DNA from 2 places in the Thioclava sp. NS-SX20 genome. Region 2 is predicted to be linked to the other one. Evidence: riboswitches for the same ligand, from Rfam matches in the RefSeq annotation. Region 2 holds a riboswitch; the other holds the start of a gene.
The links. A riboswitch is a leader RNA that binds a small molecule or an ion and turns the genes downstream of it on or off. The one in region 2 is predicted to bind cobalamin.
Positions count from the first base shown of each region.

Region 1 (11,555 bases), on a different replicon from region 2:
CATCGTGACCTGCGGCCAGCAGCTCTTCAAGAAGAATGGTGACCTTCTGGCCGTTCGGGGTGCCCAGAGAGTAAAGCTGCAAAGCATGCTCACCTTTGGGGAGAGCCTTTTCGAATCGCGCCCCTGCCGTAGGTTGATTGATGGCGCCAAACCGTCCGCCGGTTTCTTCGGGGGCGGACCAGATTTTGGGTGGGATATAGTTTGATGTCACGATGCCTGTCCTGCAGCTGCGGTTTTCAACATGGGTCTCAAGCTAGGGGCTGAATTATAAAAGGAAAACCCCGCAGGCGGGGCAGCATAAGCGCAGAGACCACTCACTGGCTGCACAGACCGGAAAGAGGCCGTCATTACCAATGAATTAAGAGTTGCCCTCTATTGATTGTGCATCTCTTGCGCCGATCTGCGGCGCGTCCCGTTTTCAACCGGAGTAGGCCCGTGCGCTACCTGAAGTCTGCCCTTGCCATTCTTGCTCTTGTCATCGCCTCCGCGCTGACCCCGCTTCCCAGCCACGCGGCACAGACCGTTCTGACGGTGCTTGGCGCGCCCGATCACGACGCGCCGGTGCAGATGGATATGGCTGCGCTGAAGGCTCTGCCAGCCGCAAGCTTCACCACAACCACCACATGGACCCAAGGCCCGCAAGCCTTTACGGGGATTTACATGGCGGATTTCCTTGCCGCCTTCCATGTGACGGGCGGATCGGTGAAGCTGACGGCGGTCAATGATTACTCGGTGACCGTGCCGGTGTCCGATTTGCGTCAACATGAGGCTCTTCTGGCCTATGAACGCAACGGGTCGGTCATGTCCGTACGTGACAAAGGGCCACTCTGGCTGGTTTACCCCTTTGATTCCGACGAAGATCTGCGCAACGAGGTCGTCTATTCGCGCAGCATCTGGCAGGTCGTGAAAATCGAGATCCTGCAATAAGGATCTGAACGGCTATGAGTCATCGGTTCATCCGCGATGTGACACGGCGAAACCGCTCGATTGCGGCCTTCGGGCTGCTGATCTTTGTGGCGCTGGCGATTTTCGGGATTACGCGGAACGCGCGGCAGGTCGCGTTGGAAATCGACACGCTCGCCAGTGCCAATTCGGACAGTCCGCAATGGACCCTGTCGCAGATCGAGGTCGAATATGACCGGATGCGTCTGGCACTTCTGTCCGCGCAGCCGGATGACCCTGACTCTGTCGATGAGTTCGGACGACGGTTCGATATCTTCTACAGTCGCATCCAGACGGTGTCGGAAGGGTCGGGATTCCGCGCCATATTACGGAATGAGGGCGGGGCCAAGCCCTTGGCGTCGATCCAGCTTTTTCTGGACCATACCGCCGCCCGTCTTGATGCGCAGCAGCCCTTCACCACGCAGATGAAAGCGCAGATCGAAAGCGAGGCGCGGTCTGCCGAAGGAGATCTGCGGGCCTTGGCGCTGACGGGGCTTGCGATTTTTTCCGAGCAGATCAAGGACCAGCGCGAGCTTGTTTTTGCGGCGCTTGTCAAACTGGCGGTGATGACGCTGGTACTTTTCGCGATTTTGGCGGTCAGTGCCGTGGCCTTGTGGATCTTGTGGCGGTTCGGGCAGCAAAAGGCCGTGTCGCTGCGCGATGCCATGACGAGGATCACCGCGGTGGTGAATGCTTCGGTCGATGCGGTGATTGTGGCCGATGAACAGTCGCGCATTCTCGAGTTCAACGGGGCGGCGGAAAGTATTCTGGGCTGTAGCAAAGGCGAGGCGATTGGGGCAAGTCTGGAGGAATTCGTGGTTTTGCCCGAGGATCTGCAGCCGCGCAGGGGGCTTTTGGAACTTCAGGCCAAACGCGCCAATGGCGATGAGTTTCCGGCAGAACTGTCAATGCGCGAGGCGCAGGTCCATTCGGGGAAGCTCCGCGTGATCTATCTGCGGGATATTTCCCGTAGGGTGGCGGCCAATGCCGAGCTGATTGCCGCGCGGGATCGTGCGCTGGCGGGCGAACGTGAAAAATCGCGCTTTGTTTCGGTGATGAGCCACGAGCTGCGTACCCCTTTGAATGGGTTGCTCGGATCACTCGAGCTGATCCGCGATACCCAGTTGGATGAGCGACAGGCGTCTTTTGTCGAGGCGATGGAGTTTGCGGGGAAATCCCTTCTGCATCATGTGAATGATGTGCTGGATGTCGAGCGGCTGGATGCCGGCAAGCTGGAACTAGCGAAGATCGATTTCGACCCTTATTCCTTGGTTGTTGATGTGGCCACGACCTTGCGACCGGCTGCGACAGGGCGCGGCAATAGCCTTTCGGTCGAGGCGACGAATTCGATTCCGAAGGCGGTGATCGGGGATCCGGCCCGCCTGCGGCAGGTGTTGATGAACATCATCGGGAACGGGATCAAGTTCACCCGCAACGGGGTGGTCCAGATCGAGCTGGAATATGCGATGGCGGGGCAGTCGCTGGAAATTCGCGTTATCGACAGTGGTATCGGCATTTCGCGCGCCGACCAAGAGCGGATTTTCGACGATTTCGTGTCGATCCTGCCGGTGGGCGCGCAGGATATTTCGGGCACGGGGCTTGGCCTCGGCATCGTGCGGCGGCTGTTGAAAGCGATGGGTGGCGAGATCCGCGTGGAGAGCGAGCCGGGGGAGGGCACGGTGTTCTGGTTCTCGCTGCCTGCGCCCTGTGCGATTGTGCGCCACTCTGCTGACCATCAGGCCAAAGACGCCGCCCCGCCGCCGCCGGTGCCGCCGCGCGACATTCTGATTGTGGAGGATAACGCGCTTAACCGCGAGGTTCTTCGCCAGATGCTTTTGCAGGGCCAGCACCGTGTTACAATGGCGATTGACGGGCAAGACGGGGTGGATGCCGCGCGCAAGCAGAAATTCGATCTGATCCTGATGGATCTCAATATGCCGGTGCTGGACGGGATGCAGGCCACCCGTATCATCCGCGCGGGCGAGGGGCCCAATAGCGATACGACCATCGTTGCGGTCACGGCGAATATCTCGCGCGAGGCCGCAGCGGATCTGCAGGCTGCGGGTTGTGACGATGTCGTGTGCAAGCCGATCAATCGTGCGGCGCTGAACCGTTTGTTGCAGGCCCATCATCGCCCTTCTGCACAGGCCGGAACGCCGGGGGACGAGTTTGTCGATCAATCCACGCGTGACGATTTGCTGGAAATGTATGGCCCTGCCGAATTTGCCACCTTGCAGGAGGCGTTCCTGCAGGAAGGGCGCAGACGGATTTCGGCTTTGCAGCAACATCTGATGTATGGTGATCTGGAGGCCTATGCGGGCGTGGCCCATCAGCTGGCGGGATCGGCAGGGATTCTGGGCCTGCAAAAGCTGCACAAGCTTCTGAAGATCCATGAAAATGCAGCGCGCGCCGAAGAGAAAGAGACCCTCTCGCAGCAGATGGAGGATCTGCTGGATCTTTGGGTGCGGGTCGAAGAGCTGATACAGGGGGCGGCGGCACGGACGGCAGGCTGGTCCGGCGCCTCGGAGACGCCGCTTGCGCGCACGGGGTCGAAGCTCTTGCACTAAGGGGGAACGCGCCTGTGAGGCGCAGGATCGTGTGGTGCGGGGCTCTTGCGTTGCGCCTGATTGATCGCTAGAGGCGGCGCGGAAGAGGCTGTTCGAGGATGGCCTCTTTTGTCATACGGGCGTCTTCCTCCCTGTGGCATGTTTTCACAAAATGCGCGAAAGGGTTGGCTGATGGCAAAGACGCCGTTGCAAATGGGGTGGGAAGAATGGCTGTCGCTGCCCGATCTCGGTGTGTCGGCCATTCTCGCCAAGGTGGATACGGGCGCGCGCACCTCTGCCTTGCACGCATCGGAGATTACGCTGAGCGGTCCGGCAGACGCGCCGTTGGTGCAGTTTACCCTGCATCCGGTGCCCGATAATGACGCGATTGCCATCCGCTGCGAGACACCGCTACTGGACCGGCGCGAGGTGACGTCTTCCAATGGCGAGACCGAGCAGCGCTATGTCATCGGCACCACGGTGGCGGTGGATGGCGAAAGCTGGCCGATCGAGATCACGCTGACCGATCGTAGCACAATGGCCAGCCGGATGTTGCTGGGCCGTCAGGCCCTGCGCGATCATGTGACGGTGCTGCCTGCCGTGCGCCGTCTACAACCCGAATTGAACTATGCCGTCTATGAGACGCTGGCCGCCGATGCGCAAAGCCGCCCCAGCCTGCGCATCGCCATCCTGACCCGCGAAGACAATTATACGACCCAGCGTCTGGTGGATGAGGGACGCGCGCGGGGCCATAAGGTCGATGCGATCGACACGACGCGCTGCTATATGGCGATCAACACGCTGGCACCGGAAATCTACTATGACGGGCGCAAGCTGCCCCGCTATGATGTGGTGATCCCGCGGATCGGGGCCACGATTACTCCTTACGGCGCTGCCGTTCTGCGGCAGTTCGAAACCCTGGGCACCTATTGCGTGAACGGGTCTCACGGGATCATGGCCTCGCGCGACAAGCTCTGGGCGCATCAGATACTGGCAAGCGCGGGGATCGGCATGCCCGATACGGCCTTTGCGGCCTCGCCCAAGGACACGACGAATCTGATCGAGCTGGTGGGCGGCGCGCCGCTGATCGTGAAGCTTCTGGCATCGACGCAGGGCAAGGGGGTCGTTCTGGCCGAGACCCGCAAAGCGGCGGAAAGCGTGATTTCGGCGTTTCGCGGCCTGAAGGCGAATTTTCTGGTGCAGCATTTCGTGCGCGAAGCCGCAGGGGAAGACATCCGCTGTCTGGTGATCGGGGGCAAGGTTGTCGCCGCGATGAAGCGCAAGGGGGCCGAGGGGGATTTCCGCTCCAACCTGCATCAGGGCGGCACCGGCGAGGCGGTGAAGATCACCACGCAGGAAAGGCGGATGGCGGTCAAGGCGGCGCGCAGCTTCGGGCTGGGTATCGCGGGGGTTGACCTGTTGCGGGCGAAAGACGGGCCGAAAGTGCTGGAGGTCAATTCCTCGCCGGGATTTCAGGGCATCGAAACCGTCGCCAACAAAAACCTTGCCGAGCTGCTGTATCGGGAAATCGAGGCCCGTAAGGGGCGGGTGGTTGGGCTGGCCTAGGGCCGCCCCCGCCGCTTTAGGGTCTCAATAGCCGGTTATGCCTTCCAAAGGCGGCAGCGGGCTGGCATTCACAACGTTTTCCGGACGGCGTTTTTGATAGAAGGCATTGCCGCCGGTGGTCAGCACATAATCGATATTGTTATAAGAGGCGCGATAGCTGGCGGTATGGAAATATTGCGCGTTCTGGATATAGGGGTGACGCTCTCCGCGCAGCACGGCGCGGGCGGCCTCGCGCAGATAGGGGGCCGAGCGGGTGTCCATCTTGCGCGACATGATCCCGCGGGCAAACTGGTTTTTCTGGCTGACGACACCGCAGACGGTGTTCGGGAAATCCGGTGACTTCACACGGTTCATCACCACGCTGCCCACGGCCACCATGCCATCGCGGCTGGAGCGGTTGGATTCGAAATACATGGCGCGTTCCATGCATTCCTCCGGCGTGGCCCGATGGCCAAGCCCGCATCCGGACAGAAATCCGGCGCAGGTCAGTGTGAAGACCACAAAAAACGGGGAAGCGGCGCGTTGGGGCAAGATGGTTTTCCGTATGAAAGCAGTCCAGAACCTGCCGGATAATTTACGTCGGCCCGCTATCGGGGCGCAAGCGGTGCAACGATTATTTTCGCACCCTGTAGGGGGCTGCGGAAATCGGGCTCGGGGTGCCGCTGACCAGATCGGCCAGCAAAGCCGCCGCGCCTGCGGCCATTGTCCAGCCGAACGTCCCGTGACCGGCATTGACATAAAGCCCCGCAAGGGCGGTCTCTGCGATGAACGGCAGATTGGTCGGTGTGGTGGGGCGCTGACCGGCCCAGAATTGCGCCTCTTCGGCCACATAGCTGTCGGGGAACAGGCTTGCCAGCGACAGGCGCAGGGTTTCCAGATGGCGTCGGGTCAGCTCTTGTCGCCCGCCTGCAATCTCGGCGATGCCCCCCACGCGGATCGTGTTCTCCAGCCGTGTCAGCGCCACTTTATAGGTGTCATCCAGCACGGTGGATTGCGGCCCGTAGGCAGGTATGCGCAGCGGCACCGTCATCGAATAGCCCTTGAGCGCGGCAATCGGCAGGTCCAGCCCCAGCGGGGCCAGCAGGGCTGGTGTTTCGTGACCGGTGCAGAGCACCACCCGTTCGGCGCGCAGCGCCTCGCCCTGTTGGTCCAGCGCTCCTCTCACATGGCCGTTTTCCACCAGAAGGCCGGAAACAGGGGTGTCATAGCGGATCTCGCCGCCCCGTGCGACAAAGGCGGCGGCAAGCTGTCTGGTGAAAAGGCAGCAGTCACCGGTTTCGTCCTGCGGCATGTAAAGCCCGCTGACGGGCGGTGTTGCGGCCCGTTCCAGCCCCGGTTCCCTGGCAAGGCAGCCCGCGCGGTCCAGCACCTCATAGGGGATCTCGCGCTGATCCAGATAGTCGGTATGCAGGCGCAGATCCGTCAGGCTGACGGGATGGCGGAACAGTTGTAAGGTCCCGCCAAAGCGCTGTGCATAGTGCAGTGGCACAGTGTCGCGAAGGCGGGCCATCATCGCCTGACTATAGACCGACAGGGCCATCATGGCCTGAATATTGGCCGTGTAGCATTTTGCGCGGCACTGGCGCAGGCTGGCCAGCATCCAGCGCAGATCACGGCGCGACAGAGGGGGGGATATCGCGAAAGGCGTGTGGGTCTGTAACAGCCGTCTGGGCAGTTTGCGCCAGATTTTGGGGGCGGGCCAGGGCGCGGTATAGCCGGGGGTGATCATCCCCGCATTGGCGTGGGATGTGCCCTCGGCGGCGGTGCTTTGGCGCTCGATCAGGCAGACATCATGGCCTTGCTCTTGCAGCGCCCATGCGCTGGTCGTGCCGATCACACCTGCCCCGATCACCAGAATTTTCATCGTCCTTGCCCCAGATATCCACGGTTTCTCGGGCGTATCTTCGCCTCCGGCGGGCCGATGGCGAGAGAAATCCGGCGTGATCGCCGGATTTGCAGGGAGAGGGTCGGACGTTTGCCTAGCAAAAAGGCGCCGCTCAGGCTTTCAGATAGAGGTCAAGCCGGTTTTGCAGCAACTCAAGCGCCTTGCGCAGGTCCGTGGGCGAGGTCTGCGCGGGCAAAGCGGGCAGGGAGGCATCGCCCGCATGGCGGATGGCATCGGCGAAAGACTGCGCGGTCTGCCGGAGCAGATGCTCTTTCTCGGGATCGGCTTCGGGCGAGATCAGCGCATGGGTGGTCACCGCCCCCGCCAGCACCCGCAATGCCCCCAGAACATCGCCCGCCGCGTTCAACTGGTCGGCACCGCGCCGCCCTTCCATCAGCTTGCGCTGGCGGATGGTCTCGGCATTGGTGCTTTCCAGTCCGGCCTGACGACGCAGCGCATCGACCGGCTCGGGCAGGCTCGTGCTGCCCACGGCGGCGGCGGCATAATCCATATTCGCCTGCACGGCCTGCGCCAGAATATCGCGGAAATGCGGCTCGGCGCGTCCGGGCCAGAGGGTCGCCCCAACGACAAAGGCGATGACCGACCCCAGAATATTGTCCAGCGCCCGCGAGAGGGCAATGCCGTGATTGGGCATGACCAGCTCGGTCACCAGCACGAAGAGCGCGCTGACCCCGATGGTGAAGATTGTATAATTGACCCGTTTGAACGCGATGGTGATTGCGGATGTCGGGATAATGACGGCCAGAAGGGGCAGTTGCCCCGGCGACAGGGCCAACAGGCCAGCGGCAAAAAGCCCCCCCGTAATCGAGCCGAGCACCCGTTCCAGCATGCGCGGCCATGTGGTCGAGAGCGCGGGCTGTAGCACCACAATGGTGGCCATCGTGGCCCAGTAGAAATACTTCATCTCCAGCGCCACACAGACCAGATAGGTCACCACCACTGCCACCGTCAGACGCAGGGCATGGCGCAAGGTCGCATCGGGGATCTGCCGCCAGCTTGGGCGCGGCGTGCCGTCCTGCTGCGGCGCGCTGCCCGACAGGCTCTCGCCGCGCAGATGTTCGGCAAAACGCAGGAAGGCTTCGGCCAGATTGCGCACCACGGCCTGACTGCGCGCACCGGCGCGGTCGGCAGCGCGGGCAAGATCTTCGGCTTCCCAGACCAGCCGCTCGGGATGGGGATGGCGGGTCATGGATTGCATCTGCGCCTCGCTGAGCAGGGCGCCGATACGGGCCAACTGTTCGCGAAGGGGGGCTTCTTCCTCGGGGCTCAACGGATCGCTGAGCATATGGTCAAGGGCAATCATGGACGCAAAGATCCGGTCGGCGCTGCCCAGTTCTGCCATGAACTGGGTATGGCCATTGCCCAGACCAAGGATCGTGCCGCGCGCGCGTTCGATGGCGGCCCGCAGCGCGCGACGGTATTCGGGTTCTGCCGCCCCGAGGATCTCTTCGCGGCCCAGACGTGCGGCCATGGCGCTGTTCATCTCGGCCAGACGGGTGAAGACCGAAGCGATCGCGCGCCGTGCCGGCCCCTGCGAACGCAGTTTCCAGATCCAGAAACTGAACACCAGCGCCCAGATCCCGCCCACGAGGAACGCCCCCGCCAGATGGAGCGAGGCGACCGGATCATTGGGAAACCCGACGGCGACCCCGCCCACCACACAGATGAGCGTGCCCGATTGGGCCCCGCTTGGTCCGAAGATGCCGCCCAATGCCGGCAGGAAGATCAGCGGGATCAGCGTCAGGCTGGCATAAAGCGGGCCAAGCCCCGCGCTGGCCGCACCGAGAAAGGCGGCAAGGGTTCCGGCGGTCACGAAGGCGCCCATTGCGCGGATGCGGGTCCGGTCGCGCCCGCCCGGATCGCAGAGGCAGACCCAGAACGCTGCGAATGCCGCCCAAAGCAGCTTCGGCTCGCCGCTGGCGGCGGCGGTCAGCACCATCACCGCAAAGGCCAGCGAGGCGCGCAACCCTTCGGCGACACCAATGAATTCCGGCACCATGCCGATGGAATATCCCTCGAGCCGCCGCGCCATACGGTAGATCAGCGAACGATGGGCGGCGGGAGACGGCGGCCTGCCATTCTCCGGTCCGGTAAAAAGCGGCGAGGCCATGCGCGGAATGCTCCCTTTAGGCTTTAGGCAGTCTTGCTGCCATTTTAGGCTGCAAGCGCGGGGAATTAAATGGGCAAAACTGTCGCGCAGGGACTGGGAGGGTCGGGCTGGCCTTGGTGCAACAGCTGGCGGTTCGGGGCGGATTGCGCGCAAGCGCCCCTTGCGGGCGGCTCCTTTCGGCATTTGGCGTGCAGAGAGCGGCATTGCGCAGTTGGGGGCTTTGGCCGCTTGACCTCGGGGCGCGGGGATGACAAACACATCGCGTCGGTATCCGAGAGGATATAATAGGGAATCCGCCCCGTGGGACCACGGGAACCGGAACTGCCCCCGCAACTGTAGGCGAAGAGCCGGACCGGAATCCACTGAGGCAGGCATTGACTGCTTTGGGAAGGGCGGTCTGGCGATGAGGCGCCAGTCAGGAGACCTGCCGACATCGGATTTTCAAACCGGACGGGGTGTGTCGGTGGGTTGTCTCCCTTCGCCCTGCGGGGCGGCGGATCCGTCATCCCATATGGTGCTTTCCGGTCCTTCTGAAGGAATTGGGCATATGAGATTGATTTTACCGGCCGGTCTGGCACTGCTTTTGGGCAGCACGCCGCTTTGGGCGCAAACGCCAGCACAGACGGGGGCTACGCAGTATCCGCTGGTGCTGGAAAATTGCGGCAAACGCCTCACGATCGAGGCGGCACCGGAACGCGCGGTGACGATCGGACAGTCGGCGACCGAGATCCTCTATTCGCTGGGGCTGGCAGGAAAGGTCAAGGGCACCTCGGTGTGGTTCAATCCGGTGCTGCCGCAATTTGCCGATGTCAATGCGACGATCCCGCGTCTGGCCGATAACGATCCCAGTTTCGAGAGTGTTCTGGCGCAGAAGCCGGATCTTGTTGCGGTGCAATATGAATGGCATGTCGGGCCGAGCGGTATTGTCGGCACGCGCGAGATGTTCGACGATGTCGGGGTCAACACCTATATCATGCCCGCCGATTGCGACACCAAGGACAATTCGACCGGTGGCGACGGCACGCGGGTCGGGGCCTTTGCCCCCGAGCAGGTCTATAAAGGGATCACCCAGCTTGCCGAGATTTTCAACGTGCAGCCCGCAGGCCGGACATTGGTATCGGCGTTGCAGGCGACAGAGGCCCAAGCCGTGGCGCGCGCGCAGGCGCTGGACCTGCCTGAAGGTCTGTCGGCCGTTTTCTGGTTCTCCTCGGCGGATCTGGAGCTGGACCCCTATGTGGCCGGTCGTCTTGGTGCGCCGGGCTATATGATGGGTAAACTTGGCATCCGTAATGTGATCGAGTCGGACGAGGAATGGCCTACCGTCGGCTGGGAGACCATTGCCAAAGCGGATCCGGATGTGATCGTGATCGCCAAAATGGACCGGCGCCGCTTCCCCGCCGATGATGTCGCGGCCAAGATGGACTTTCTGAAGACCGACCCTGTGGCAAGCCAGATGAAAGCCGTGCGGGAGGGGCATATCGTGGTCATGGATGCCCATGCGATGAGCGCGACCATGCGCAGCATCTACGGGCTCGACAGCCTGTCGCAAGCGCTTTCGGATATGACCTTCGAATGAGCGCCTCCGCCGCGCCTTGGATGGTCTGGGGGGGCATCGCGCTGGTCCTTGCGGGCACTGTGCTGACAGGGGCGGCCATTGGCGAGACCCGCCTACCGCTGGCCACCGTCTATAAGGTTCTGGCCAATCATCTGTGGCAGGCGGGCTATCCGCTGGACCGCATCGATGCCGGTATCATCTGGAGCTACCGTCTGCCCCGCGCCATTGTCGCCGCCAGTTGCGGGGCGGGGCTGGCCTTGACGGGGGTGGTCTTGCAGGCGCTTTTGCGGAACCCTCTGGCCGATCCCTATCTGATGGGGCTTTCGGCAGGGGCTTCGACCGGTGCGGTGCTTGTCAGCGTGGCGGGTATCGGCGCGGGCGCCGTGTCGATGTCTGCGGGGGCATTGGTCGGGGCGCTGGCCGCCTTCGGGGCGGTGGTGGCGCTGGCCCATGCCATTCCGGGCGGCGGGCGCGGCAATCAGGGGGCGGCGGCCATCATTCTGGCGGGGATCGCGGGGAGCCAGATGTTCAACGCGCTCACCGCCTTCATCATTGCCCGCTCTGCCAATGCCGAACAGGCGCGCGGCATCATGTTCTGGCTGATGGGCAATCTGTCGGGCGTGCGCTGGGAGGACGTGGCCCCGGCGGTCTTTGTGACCTGTCTGGGCGTCGGGCTGTGCCTTTGGTACCGGCGTGCACTGGATGCCTTTACCTTCGGTGCCGAGAGCGCGGCCTCGTTGGGGGTGGATATCCGCAGGACACGCGGCTTGCTGATCACGGTCACAGCGGTGATGGTGGGGGTTCTGGTGGCCAAAGTAGGGGCGATCGGCTTTGTCGGTCTGGTGGTTCCGCATGCGATGCGCTTTCTGGTCGGCACCCGCCACCAGCGCCTTGTGCCGGCCTCGGCGCTGGCGGGGGCGGTGTTTCTGG
Region 1 covers NZ_JBXXRY010000003.1:279,803-291,357, reverse strand. The annotation lists gene yghU (glutathione-dependent disulfide-bond oxidoreductase) at 1-214, opposite strand, end outside; gene AC2ISB_RS16940 (putative pterin-binding protein) at 436-927, shown strand; gene AC2ISB_RS16935 (ATP-binding protein) at 942-3,509, shown strand; gene rimK (30S ribosomal protein S6--L-glutamate ligase) at 3,681-5,054, shown strand; gene AC2ISB_RS16925 (cell wall hydrolase) at 5,079-5,585, opposite strand; gene AC2ISB_RS16920 (D-amino acid dehydrogenase) at 5,668-6,918, opposite strand; gene AC2ISB_RS16915 (FUSC family protein) at 7,052-9,070, opposite strand; cobalamin riboswitch at 9,319-9,516, shown strand; gene AC2ISB_RS16910 (ABC transporter substrate-binding protein) at 9,618-10,646, shown strand; gene AC2ISB_RS16905 (FecCD family ABC transporter permease) at 10,667-11,555, shown strand, end outside.
Region 1: it holds a riboswitch for cobalamin, as region 2 does, so the genes downstream of both, AC2ISB_RS16910 (ABC transporter substrate-binding protein) here and AC2ISB_RS06000 (energy-coupling factor ABC transporter permease) in region 2, are expected to answer to the same signal.

Region 2 (11,555 bases):
GGCCAGAAGGCGCGCCATTTCAGCGGCTTCGGTGGTGCCACCCAGAAGAAGGATACGGGACATGGGTAAGCCTTGGCTGCACATAATCGGTTTGGGCGAGGATGGACCAGCGGGACTGTCGGATGCAAGCCGCGAAATTCTGGCACGCGCGGCGGTCATTTTCGGCGGGCCGCGCCATCTGGAGCTGGTGGGGGCGGGGGCGCGCGGGCGCGCGTGGCCGATCCCCTTCGATCTGGCCCCCGTTCTGGCGCTGCGCGAGGGACGGCCTGCAGATCTGGAGGTGGTGGTTCTGGCGTCGGGCGATCCGTTCTGGCACGGGGCGGGCGGATCTCTGGTGCGCCATCTGTCGCCGCAGGACTGGATCTGCCATCCGGCGGTCTCGTCAGTGTCATGGGCTGCGGCGCGGCTGGGCTGGCGGCTGGAAGAGGTGACAAGCTTCGGTCTGCATGCCGCTCCGCTGGCCCGCATGCGCGCGGATTTGCAGCAGGGCGCGAAGTTGGTCGTGACGTTGCGCGGCGGTGCACAGGTGCCCGACCTCGGGGCCTATCTGACGGGCTTGGGCTTCGGGGCGTCGGAGCTGACGGTCTTCGAGGCGCTGGGGGGGGCGAGAGAGCGCCGTCACCGGATGCGCGCCGATCAGGTGGCAGGTCATTTCGGCGCACCGGTTCTGGTGGCGATTGCCGTTGCGGGCGGGCGGGGCCTGCCGCGTGGCTTCGGCCTGCCCGATGATCTTTTTACCCATCACGGCCAGATCACCAAACGCCCCGTTCGGGCGCTGACGCTTTCGGCGCTGGCCCCGCGTATGGGCGAAAGGCTCTGGGATCTGGGGGCGGGATGCGGCTCTATCTCGGTGGAATGGGCTTTGGCAGGCGGGCAGGCCAGCGCGCTGGAGCCGCGCCCGGACAGGCTGGCGCAGATCGGACAGAACGCCGCGCAATTCGGTGTCGAGCACCGTATCGATATCCATGAAGGGCACTGGCCCCAGACCCTGCCATCTGCCGCCCCCGATGCCGTTTTTATCGGCGGCGGGCTGTCGCGCGAAGGGTTCGAAGCGCTTTGGGCGCGGATACCCGCAGGCACACGTCTGGTGGGCAATGCGGTGACGCTGGAAAGCGAGGCGCTGTATCTGGCGCTTCAGGCCGAATGTGGCGGGCATCTGCTGCGGGTCGAACTGGCCGAAGAGGCCCCGCTGGGGCGCATGCGTGGCTGGAACAGGGCACGACCGATCCTGCAATGGAGTGCCATCAGATGACGCGGGTGCTGGGAGTGGGGCTGCAATCGCGTGCCGAAAGCGCGGCCCTCGCGGCGCTTCTTGATGCCGCCCGCGAAGCTGCGCCCGATATGCTGGCGATCCTTGCGGATAAGGCCGATCATCCCGCGCTTCAGACCGTGCTTCAGGCCGTGCAAGCCGCTGGTTTGCCGGTCTGCCTGATTGCGCGCAGCCGTTTGAACGGGGTTGCGACCCCCACATATTCGGCCCGCGTGGCCGAGAGGTTCGGCACCGGCTCGGTGGCCGAGGCACTGGCGCTTGTGGCGGCAGGGCCGGAGGCGCGGATCGTGCAGCCAAGGGCCATCTCGCCCTGCGGCACAATGACGACCGCCCTTGCCGACAGCCTGAAGGGAGAGAAGAAGGAATGACCGTTTATTTCATCGGCGCGGGCCCGGGGGCCGCCGACCTGATTACCTTGCGCGGGCGCGATCTGATTGCCGCCTGTCCGGTCTGCCTCTATGCCGGATCGCTGGTGCCCGAGGCGCTGCTTGCGCATTGCCCGAGCGGCGCGCGGATCATCAATACCGCTCCGCTGTCACTGGACGAGATCATCGCCGAACTCCGTAAGGCGCATCAGGCCGGGCAGGATGTGGCGCGGCTTCATTCGGGGGACCTGTCGATCTGGTCGGCGATGGGCGAACAGCTGCGCCGTCTGCGTGCCGAAGCCATCCCCTACGAGATCTGCCCCGGCGTGCCCAGCTTTGCGGCGGCGGCGGCGGCACTTGAAACCGAACTGACCCTGCCCGGTGTCGCGCAATCGCTGGTGCTGACGCGCACCTCGGGCCGCGCCTCGCCCATGCCGGAAAACGAGACGCTGGAGACCTTTGCACGCAGCGGCGCGACCTTGGCGATCCATCTGTCGGTGCATGTGCTTGACGAGGTCGTCGCGCGGCTGACCCCGTTTTACGGGGCGGATTGTCCGGTGGCCGTGGTCTGGCGCGCAAGCTGGCCCGACCAGCAGATCCTGCGCTCGCATCTGGGCGAGGTGATTGCCGCCAGCGACGGGTTGCGCGGGCGCACGGCACTTATTCTGGTGGGGCGGAGCCTTGCGCAGGAAGGCTTTGCCGAGAGCTGCCTTTACGCGGGCGATTACGACCGCCGCTACCGCCCCGTGGGCACCGCGCCGCGCTTTCCGGAGGGGCAGGAATGATCCCCGACGGGCTGATCGTCTCGGCCACCGGATCGGGCACTGGCAAAACCACGCTGACATTGGGCTTGCTCCGCGCCTTCCGGCGGGCGGGCGTGGTGGTCCGCCCGTTCAAGGCGGGGCCGGATTACATCGATCCGGGCTTTCATCATGCGGCCGCGGGCATGGCCTCGGCCAATCTTGACAGCTGGGCGATGCCGGCGGGGCTGATGGGGCAGATCATCGCCACTGCGCAGGGGGCCGATCTGGTGATCGCGGAAGGCGCGATGGGGTTGTTTGACGGGGTCACCGCGATCGGGGCTACGGCGCGCGGGACGGCGGCGGATCTGTCGGCGCTGACAGGCTGGCCCGTGGTGCTGGTGATCGATGCATCCGGTCAGGCACAATCGGTCGGCGCGGTGGCCTTGGGCTTTGCACGGCTGCGCGCCGATGTGCGGGTGGCGGGCGTGGTGGTCAACCGCGTGGCCAGCCCGCGTCACGAGGCGATGGTGCGCGAGGGTCTGGCCGCAGCGGCTGTGCCCTGTCTGGGCTGCCTGCCGCGGGTCAGGGGGCTTGAAATGCCCTCGCGCCATCTGGGGCTGGTTCAGGCCAGCGAGCGCCCCGAGCTTGAGACACAGATTGACGCGATGGCTGATCTGGTGACCGCCCATCTGGATCTGGCGCAGATCCGTGAACTGGCCGCACCGACGCAATGTCCCGCAGGGGCCGGACGCCCCGTTCCCCCGCCCGGACAACGCATCGCGCTTGCGCAGGATCAGGCATTTTCCTTTCTCTATCCGCATCTTGTAACAGGATGGCGCGCCGCAGGGGCCGAGATCATGCCCTTCTCGCCGCTGGCGGATGAGGCCCCCGACCCAAGCGCCGATTGCGTCTGGCTGCCCGGTGGCTATCCCGAATTGCATGCAGGGCGTCTGGCTGCGAACGGGCGTTTTCTGGCGGGTCTGACGGCTTTGGCCGGAACCCGCCCCGTGCATGGCGAATGCGGCGGCTATATGGTGTTGGGGCAAGGGCTTGTCGATAAGGACGGGCACCGCCACCAGATGGCAGGATTGCTGGGGCTCGAGACATCCTATGCGGCGCGCAAGATGCATCTGGGCTACCGGCTGGCCACCTTGGCCGCGCCCATCCCCGGTCTGGCGGCAGGCCAGAAGCTGCGCGGGCACGAGTTCCATTTCTCGACCATCCTCGCGCAACCCGATCTGCCTTTGGCCGAGGTGGTGGATGCGGCGGGTGCATCGGTGGTGGAAACCGGCTCGCGCAGGGGCTATGTCAGCGGGACATTCTTTCACCTGATTTCGGAGGTCGCATGAGCGGTTTCGTCAGTTTCGTCTCGTCGGGTCCGGGGGATCCGGAGCTTTTGACCCTGCGCGCCGCCGACCGTATCCGGCAGGCCGACGCCATCCTGTTCGATGATCTCTCTGCCGGACCGATCCTTGATCTTGCACGCCCCGATTGTGACCTGATCGGCGTTGGCAAGCGGGCAGGGCGCCCCTCGCCGAAACAGGACCATGTCAGCCGCCTTCTGGTCGACCATGCCCGCAGCGGCGGCAAGGTGGTGCGGCTGAAATCCGGCGATTGCGGTATTTTCGGGCGGCTGGAAGAAGAACTGGCCGCCTGCCGTGCGGCGGGGATCGCCTTCGAGATCGTTCCCGGGGTGACGGCGGCCTCTTCGGCGGCAGCGGCGGCGCAAATCCCGCTGACACGGCGGTTGACGGCGCGGCGGCTGCAATTTGTCACCGGCCATGATGTCACGGGGGCTCTGCCCGACGAGATGAATATGGCCGCGCTGGCCGATCCGCAGGCCGTTACGGCGGTCTATATGGCACGCCGGACCTTTGTTGCGCTGTCCGAGCGGCTGGCCGAGGCGGGGCTGGATCTGGACACTCCGGCGCTGATGGCCGAATCGATTTCCCATCCCGACGAGGTGATCTGGCGCGGCACGATGCGCGCGCTGGCGGCCAAGATAACGGCGGAACTATCCGCCGGAGCCGTGTCGCAAAAACCGGCATTGATCTTTTACGGGGCGCTTGCCCCCGCCTGAGACGCGAATCCGAGACAGCTATAGAGAAAAAATTTCCGCTCGGGGCTTAGGTCTTATTGACCTGAGCCCTTTGCTTATTCAAAACCGGAGAGACGGTTTCCGGCAGCCAAGAGGTGTTGCCGGATGAAAAGGGAATCCGGTGCGGTGTAGCCATCAGGCGCCAAATCCGGAACTGCCCCCGCAACTGTAAGCGGCGAGTCCGCGCCTGACAGCCACTCCGGTCCGAAATCGGGGGAAGGCGGCGCGATGGCGATGAACCGCAAGTCAGGAGACCTGCCGTGCGTCGGGGCGCAAGCCCTGTCTGTTCCATCAATCACGCCGTCGGGGTCGACGGCAGGGAGATACCGCTATGCATATCGAACCGGGCGTCGTTACGGGCGCCAAACTGTTTCTGAGCTATGCCACCGCCGCAGGCGCGGCCACCTATGTCACCCGCGAGGCGATCAAAACCCTCCATCTTGGCGATCTGCCGGTCACGCTGGCACGCGCCGTTGCGGCCACCGCTGCCGTTTTCGTGTTTTTCGAAGTCTTTCCGCATCACGCGGTCGGCGTGTCCGAAGTCCACCTGATTCTGGGCTCGACGCTGTTTTTGACTTTGGGCCTTGTGCCGGCGGCCATCGGTCTGGCAATGGGGCTGCTGCTGCAGGGGCTGTTCTTTGCCCCCTTCGATCTGCCGCAATATTTCATGAACGTCACCACGCTGCTGGTCCCGCTTTTTGCGCTTTCGGCACTGGCCAAACGTCTCATCGCGCCTCACACGGCCTATGCCGATATCACCTATCGTCAGGCACTGGCACTTTCGACCGCCTATCAGGGGGGCGTTGTCGCCTGGGTCGCGTTCTGGGTCCTTTATGGCGAGGGCGTCTCGGCGGCGTCTTTGGCAAATGTGGCGACCTTCGGCATTGCCTATATGTCGGTGATCCTGCTGGAGCCGCTGATCGATCTGGCCGTTCTGGCCGGTGCCAAGGCGATCGGGCGCAACCGTTTCGTGCTTTCGCGGGTCTATACCGCCTGAGGCCGCGCGACGGTTTCGCAGAAGAAACGGGGCGAAGAACTGGTGAGCCCCGTTCCAACCTGTTAAAGACAAGGCGCGTTCCGCAAGGGGCGCGCTTTTCATCTTTCGGGGGAGTAGGATGTTCCATCTGTCGCTGATCGGGATCGGGGCCGGTAATCCTGACCATCTGACCTTGCAGGCCATTGACGCGATCAGGGCCTGCGATGTGATCCTGATCCCGCTCAAGGGCCCCGGGAAAGACGATCTGGCCGAAGCGCGCCGCGCGATCTGTGCCAGGGTCACCGGCACGCAGGGGCCACAGCTGCGCGAATTCCGGTTGCCGGTGCGCGACCCCGCCCAACCCGATTACCGTCGCAGGGTCGATGACTGGCATGACGACATTGCCCGTATCTGGGAGCGCGAATTGCACGCGGCCTTGCCAAAAGGCGGGCGCGCGGGGTTTCTGGTCTGGGGCGATCCGTCGCTTTACGACAGCACCCTGCGCATTGCCGAAAGGGTGGCGCGCGCTACCCCGCTCGAGCTGAGCGTTGTGCCCGGGATCACCGCGATACAGGCGATGACTGCGGGCCACGCGATCCCGCTGAACGAAATCGGTGCGGCCGTGGCCATCACCACCGGGCGCAAGCTGCGCCAGGAGGGCTGGCCCGAAGGCATCGGGACAGTTGTCGTAATGCTGGATCAGGGCGGAGCCTTCGAGGCTCTCGACCCGGAAGGTCTCGAGATCTGGTGGTCCGCCTATGCCGGTATGAAAGAAGAAATCCGCCTGAGCGGCCCGCTCTCGCGCATGGCACCGCAGATCATGAAGGCCCGCGCCGAGGCCCGCAGAACCCACGGCTGGATCATGGATATCTATCTGATGCGCAAAACACGGCACAGCGCCTGAGGCAGGAAGGCGGGAAACTATCGCCCCCGGGCGATTGGCGCGTGGTCCCTGCCTGGCATGGGCCACGCTCGAACCGCGCTCGACACCGCATATCTGAGGGACGCATATCGGAAGGATCAGGAAAAGGTCGATACCGCAGGCCGACTGGCCCAACGGTACGAACCCTGAGAACCTGCACTCGTAAAACACGCTACTGTGCTTGGCCGCGTCATCGAAAGGGCATCCACTTCTGGAACGAGAGGAGCCGATCCCGAAGCCAAGCAACCGGATTTTCGAACAGTATCCGGATTAAAAGGAAACTCGTTACGCTTTCAGCCTACTTTCGTAAGCTAGGCCGTTTTATAAATTGATCTGCCTAACGCACAATCCGCATTTGCGCGCAGGCGATATGCGGAGATATCATAAGACAATTACACATATTTGTGCTAAGGGGATAAATAGACCCAATATACTGATCAAAACATATTGGATTTCTTTTTCTAACCATAACAGGGCCGATCCCCCGCCTTCTGCTAGTGCAGGTCCCGCCATCCTTTGCGCTCTGACCGCCGAGGGCGAACATCCGCTTTGAGCCCGTCCGGCTTCCGAGTTCCTCGACGGCGGTTTGTGCGCTTCCCCGAATTGCCCCAATCCCCCTTAAGAAGCCCCCCCGTGAAATTCACCCTCGCAAAGACCGTACGCTACTGGTGGCCTGTCGGTGCAAGGTGATGTCTGTCGGTGACAGTTTCACGAGCGGGTGTACGACGGATGGCAGCGGGGTGTCCGCTCTCGTCGAAAGCACATCGTCTCCTATCTCATGTCGAAGTGCCTGACGGACGTTATCGCAACTGCTGATGCGATTGTCGGCAGTAACGGGTATGATGACGGTGCTGCTTACGAAACCTACTGACCTGACGTGAGTGTGCAGGGTAGGCATTCGGCAGCTTCGCCTTGGTGCCTATGTGGACGCGTTCCACCACGACTGATCCTGTCGTTATGATATTCTGCGAAGTCTATGACACTGTTGACACTCTCGAAGTCATCACGGCCTGTGAAGCTGCGGGCGTGATCAGTGTCGTAGGCCAAGAGTTCATGTCGACGGTCGGCGTATTGCAGCGGATTGCCATCAGCTTCTCGCGGACCTCGGATCCTCTTTTCTTCGCACGAGTTTCGGGCGCCATCCAGATTATGAGAGTCCAGTTTTACGATAGTGAGACACCACGCATTGCTATTGCCAATAGCGGACAAAAGGGACGCATGCGTGGGCACAGAGGTCGAATTAATGAAAAAGAGAGTGAAGAAAATTTTCTAACACTCTGTTTTATAATTCATTCTTGGAAGAATGGCTCCGGCGGTAGGGATCGAACCTACGACCAATTGATTAACAGTCAACTGCTCTACCGCTGAGCTACGCCGGAACACGGTATTTCATCTTGACCCAGATGACGGGATGTTGGCTCCGGCGGTAGGGATCGAACCTACGACCAATTGATTAACAGTCAACTGCTCTACCGCTGAGCTACGCCGGAACATGTGGCGCTGTATAGCGACGGGTTTTCGGGCATGCAAGAGGCTAAATGACGTTTTTTTGGCAGAAATTCATCTTCGTTGAAAAATCGCCTGATCGGTGATGGGACCTGCCACCGAAAGCTCATCTTTTTCCATCATGTCAATGAGATGGGCCAGACAATTCCGGGTTGCGGCTTGCAGGATGCGGGGAGGCAGATCGCCATAGATCTGCCGCGCGAGCGTTGTGGCGCAGACGGGGGCTGCGTGTGTGGCCTCGGCAATCTGGGCATGGCGGGCAAGGCGATGGGCGCGCAACTGGCCGATCCGTTTGCGCGGGGCAAGGATTGGCGCGCCATGTCCGGCCAGAAGCTGGTGCGGGGCAAGTGAATCGAGCCGGTCGAGCGCGGCGAAATAGGAGGCCAGATCGCCATCGGGGGGAGAGATCACCGTCGAGGTCCAGCCCATGACGACATCACCGCTAAACACCGTCGTGCCGAATTCGAAACTCAGATGGTTGCTGAAATGACCCGGTGTGTGATGGGCGGTAATTCTTGCCCCGCCCACAGTGATCTGCGCCCCGTCTGCCAGATTGTGGTCGGGCAGGAAGTCATGATCGATACCTTCGCCCCCTCCAAGCTGGCCTTCCTCGGCCAATCGCTGCATCAAAGCGCTTCGACCCGCTTGGGGCGCCCCGAATCCATAGGTGGCCGCGCCCGTTTTCGCGGCAAGCGCCCTGGCACCGGCGCTATGATCAAGATGGGCATGTGTCACCAGAATATGGGTGATCCGCTCATCCGGACCCAGCGCTGCCAGAATCGCCGCAAGATGAGCCTCATCCAGCGGCCCCGGATCGATCACCGCCACATCGCCTTGCCCCAGCAGATAGCTGTTGGTGCCGTTCTGTGTCATCGGCGAGGGATTGGGGGCCAGCACGTGGCGGATGCCATAGGCTCCCGTGGTGCCATTATTTTCGTCGGAACACGGCATCTTGGCTTTCCCTTTCTACGGCTGCTCGCTACGGTTTTGGCATGAAATTCCAGTGGCTGAAACAAATGATGCCGCGCGGGCTCTATGGTCGCGGCGCGCTGATCCTCCTGCTGCCGATCGTTACGATCCAGCTTGTGGTATCTATTGTCTTTATCCAGCGCCATTTCGAGCGTGTGACCGAGCAGATGACCGGCTCGATGCTGCTGGAAATCGACCTGCTGATTGATGCCGTGGATGAGGCCCCCGATCTGTCCGCCGCGCGGGCCGAGGTGGAGCGCCTCGGGACACCTTTGCAGATGACCACCGATCTGCCCGCGATTCTCGACGAGACACGCGGCGACCATCGCAAGTTCTATGACCTGACCGGATTGGTGGTCATGGACGTTCTGCACCAGCTTGTCCGTCCGGTGCGGGCCATCGATCTGACGGACGGGGATCGGGTGGTGCTGTGGGTTTCAACCGACAAAGGTCTGATGAAGATAGACTTTTCCCGTCAAAGGGCCTCTGCGTCGAACCCGCATCAGCTTCTTGTGCTGATGCTGGTGGTCGGGCTGCTGATGACGGTCGTGGCGTTCTTGTTCCTGCGCAACCAGCTCAAGCCGATCCGGCATCTGGCGTTGATGGCCGAAGCCTTCGGGCGTGGTCAGTCTGTGCCCTACAAGATTTCGGGGGCGACGGAGGTGCGCTCGGCGGGGGCGGCCTTTCTGGATATGCGCAACCGGATCGAGCGGCATATCGAACAGCGCACGATGATGCTGTCGGCCATTAGCCATGACCTGCGCACCCCCCTGACGCGGTTGCGTCTTGGCCTGTCGATGCTGCCGCGCGACCCCGAAGATGCCAAGGATATCGAGGATATGGAGATGGATGTGGCCGAGATGGGCCGTCTGATCGACGCTTTCCTCGAATTCTCGCGCAATCAGGCACAGGCCGCCGCGCCGGATGACACCGATATCGGCCAGCTTGTCCGCGAGGCGGTGCACTATGCCCAACGCAGCGGGCGCCCCGTGATTCTGGGTGATTGTCCGGAGGCGGGAGAGGTCATTGCGAAACTGCGCGGCGACGATATCCGGCGCGCACTCGACAATCTGATCGGCAATGCGCTGCGCTATGGCGGGCAGGCCGAGATTGGTGTGAGTTTGGGAGAAAAGACCATCAAGATCGCGGTCGAGGATCCGGGGCCGGGCATCGCGCCCGAGCGCCGCGAAGAGGCCCTGCGCCCGTTCACGCGCCTAGATCCGGCGCGCAATCAGGATTTGGGGCAGGGCGTGGGCCTCGGGCTGTCAATCGCATCCGATATCGTGCGCGCCCACGGTGGCAATCTCAATTTGCGCGAAAGCCCGTCGCTTGGCGGTTTGATGGCCGAGATCGTGCTGCCCCGTTAAGGGGCGGCACCTGCTGCGTTCAATGGGCCGACCAGATCGCCAGCGCCACCAGCAGATAGCTTGCCAGACCCAACCCCGCACTGGGTAGGACCCACCATCCCGAAGGCAGGGTGACCGTTGCGGCATGCGCCATGCATCCCTTGATCGAAGAGACGCGGAGGAATTGCCGAAGAGCGGCTTGCGCGGGACGTTGCTGGGTATTCATGGCGCTTATCCTTTAGGTTATTCTCACCTATCCACGAATTAAGATTACCGAATGCAATTCACATACGCAACAATATTTCACGAAAATACTGAAAAATATATTCGCACTCTTGCGATCCATATATCGCTTTCCGCCCGTGCTTGACGTAACATTTGCGTAACGCAGAGGTGGTTGAACAGGCACGAGACGCCGCCTATCTATTGCTGGACTAGGGAAGAGACGGGGTTGCCGAAACGGGGCCGGTTCTCTTTCGCCATATAAGGAATGACCATGACCGAAATCTCCTCGCAAACCCATCCGGTTCTGCCGCTGCGCGATATCGTTGTGTTCCCGCACATGATCGTGCCGCTGTTCGTGGGCCGCGAAAAATCGGTACGTGCGCTGGAAGAGGTGATGGCCGAGGATCGTCAGATTCTTCTGGCCAGCCAGATAGATCCCAGCGTGGATGAGCCCGATACCGATGGTATCTTCCGGACCGGCGTTCTTGCCAATGTGCTGCAACTGCTGAAATTGCCCGATGGCACCGTTAAAGTGCTGGTCGAGGGCAAGACGCGCGTGCGCATCACCGAATTTGTCGATAATGAGGATTTCTTCGAGGTTCGCGCCGAGCTTCTGGAAGAGGTGCGCGGCGACGAGGAAACCATCTCGGCGCTTCTGGGGTCGGTCGCCGAAGAATTCGAGCGTTACGCCAAGATCAAGAAGAATATCCCCGAAGAGGCGCTGACCGCCGTCTCCGATACGCGCGAGCCGGCAGAGCTGGCCGATCTTGTGTCGGGTCATCTGGGGCTGGAAGTCGGGCGCAAGCAGGAACTGCTGGAAACGCTGGACATCTCCGAGCGTCTGGAAAAGGTATATGGCCTGATGCAGGGCGAGGTCTCGGTTCTGCAGGTCGAGAAAAAGATCAAGACCCGCGTCAAGAACCAGATGGAGAAGACGCAGCGCGAATACTATCTGAATGAGCAGATGAAGGCCATTCAGAAGGAATTGGGCGATGGCGAGGACGGTCAGAACGAGATCGCCGAGCTGGAAGAGAAGATCGCCAATACTAAACTGTCGAAAGAGGCGCGCGAGAAGGCCGATGCCGAGGTCAAGAAGCTCAAGAATATGAGCCCGATGTCGGCAGAGGCGACCGTC
Region 2 covers NZ_CM170816.1:1,200,667-1,212,221, reverse strand. The annotation lists gene AC2ISB_RS06030 (cobalt-precorrin-6A reductase) at 1-63, opposite strand, end outside; gene cbiE (precorrin-6y C5,15-methyltransferase (decarboxylating) subunit CbiE) at 62-1,252, shown strand; gene AC2ISB_RS06020 (cobalamin biosynthesis protein) at 1,249-1,638, shown strand; gene cobM (precorrin-4 C(11)-methyltransferase) at 1,635-2,420, shown strand; gene AC2ISB_RS06010 (cobyrinic acid a,c-diamide synthase CobB) at 2,417-3,727, shown strand; gene cobA (uroporphyrinogen-III C-methyltransferase) at 3,724-4,458, shown strand; cobalamin riboswitch at 4,535-4,753, shown strand; gene AC2ISB_RS06000 (energy-coupling factor ABC transporter permease) at 4,808-5,473, shown strand; gene cobF (precorrin-6A synthase (deacetylating)) at 5,592-6,356, shown strand; tRNA gene AC2ISB_RS05990 (tRNA-Asn) at 7,679-7,753, opposite strand; tRNA gene AC2ISB_RS05985 (tRNA-Asn) at 7,790-7,864, opposite strand; gene AC2ISB_RS05980 (MBL fold metallo-hydrolase) at 7,935-8,831, opposite strand; gene AC2ISB_RS05975 (ATP-binding protein) at 8,873-10,216, shown strand; gene AC2ISB_RS05970 (hypothetical protein) at 10,236-10,421, opposite strand; gene lon (endopeptidase La) at 10,692-11,555, shown strand, end outside.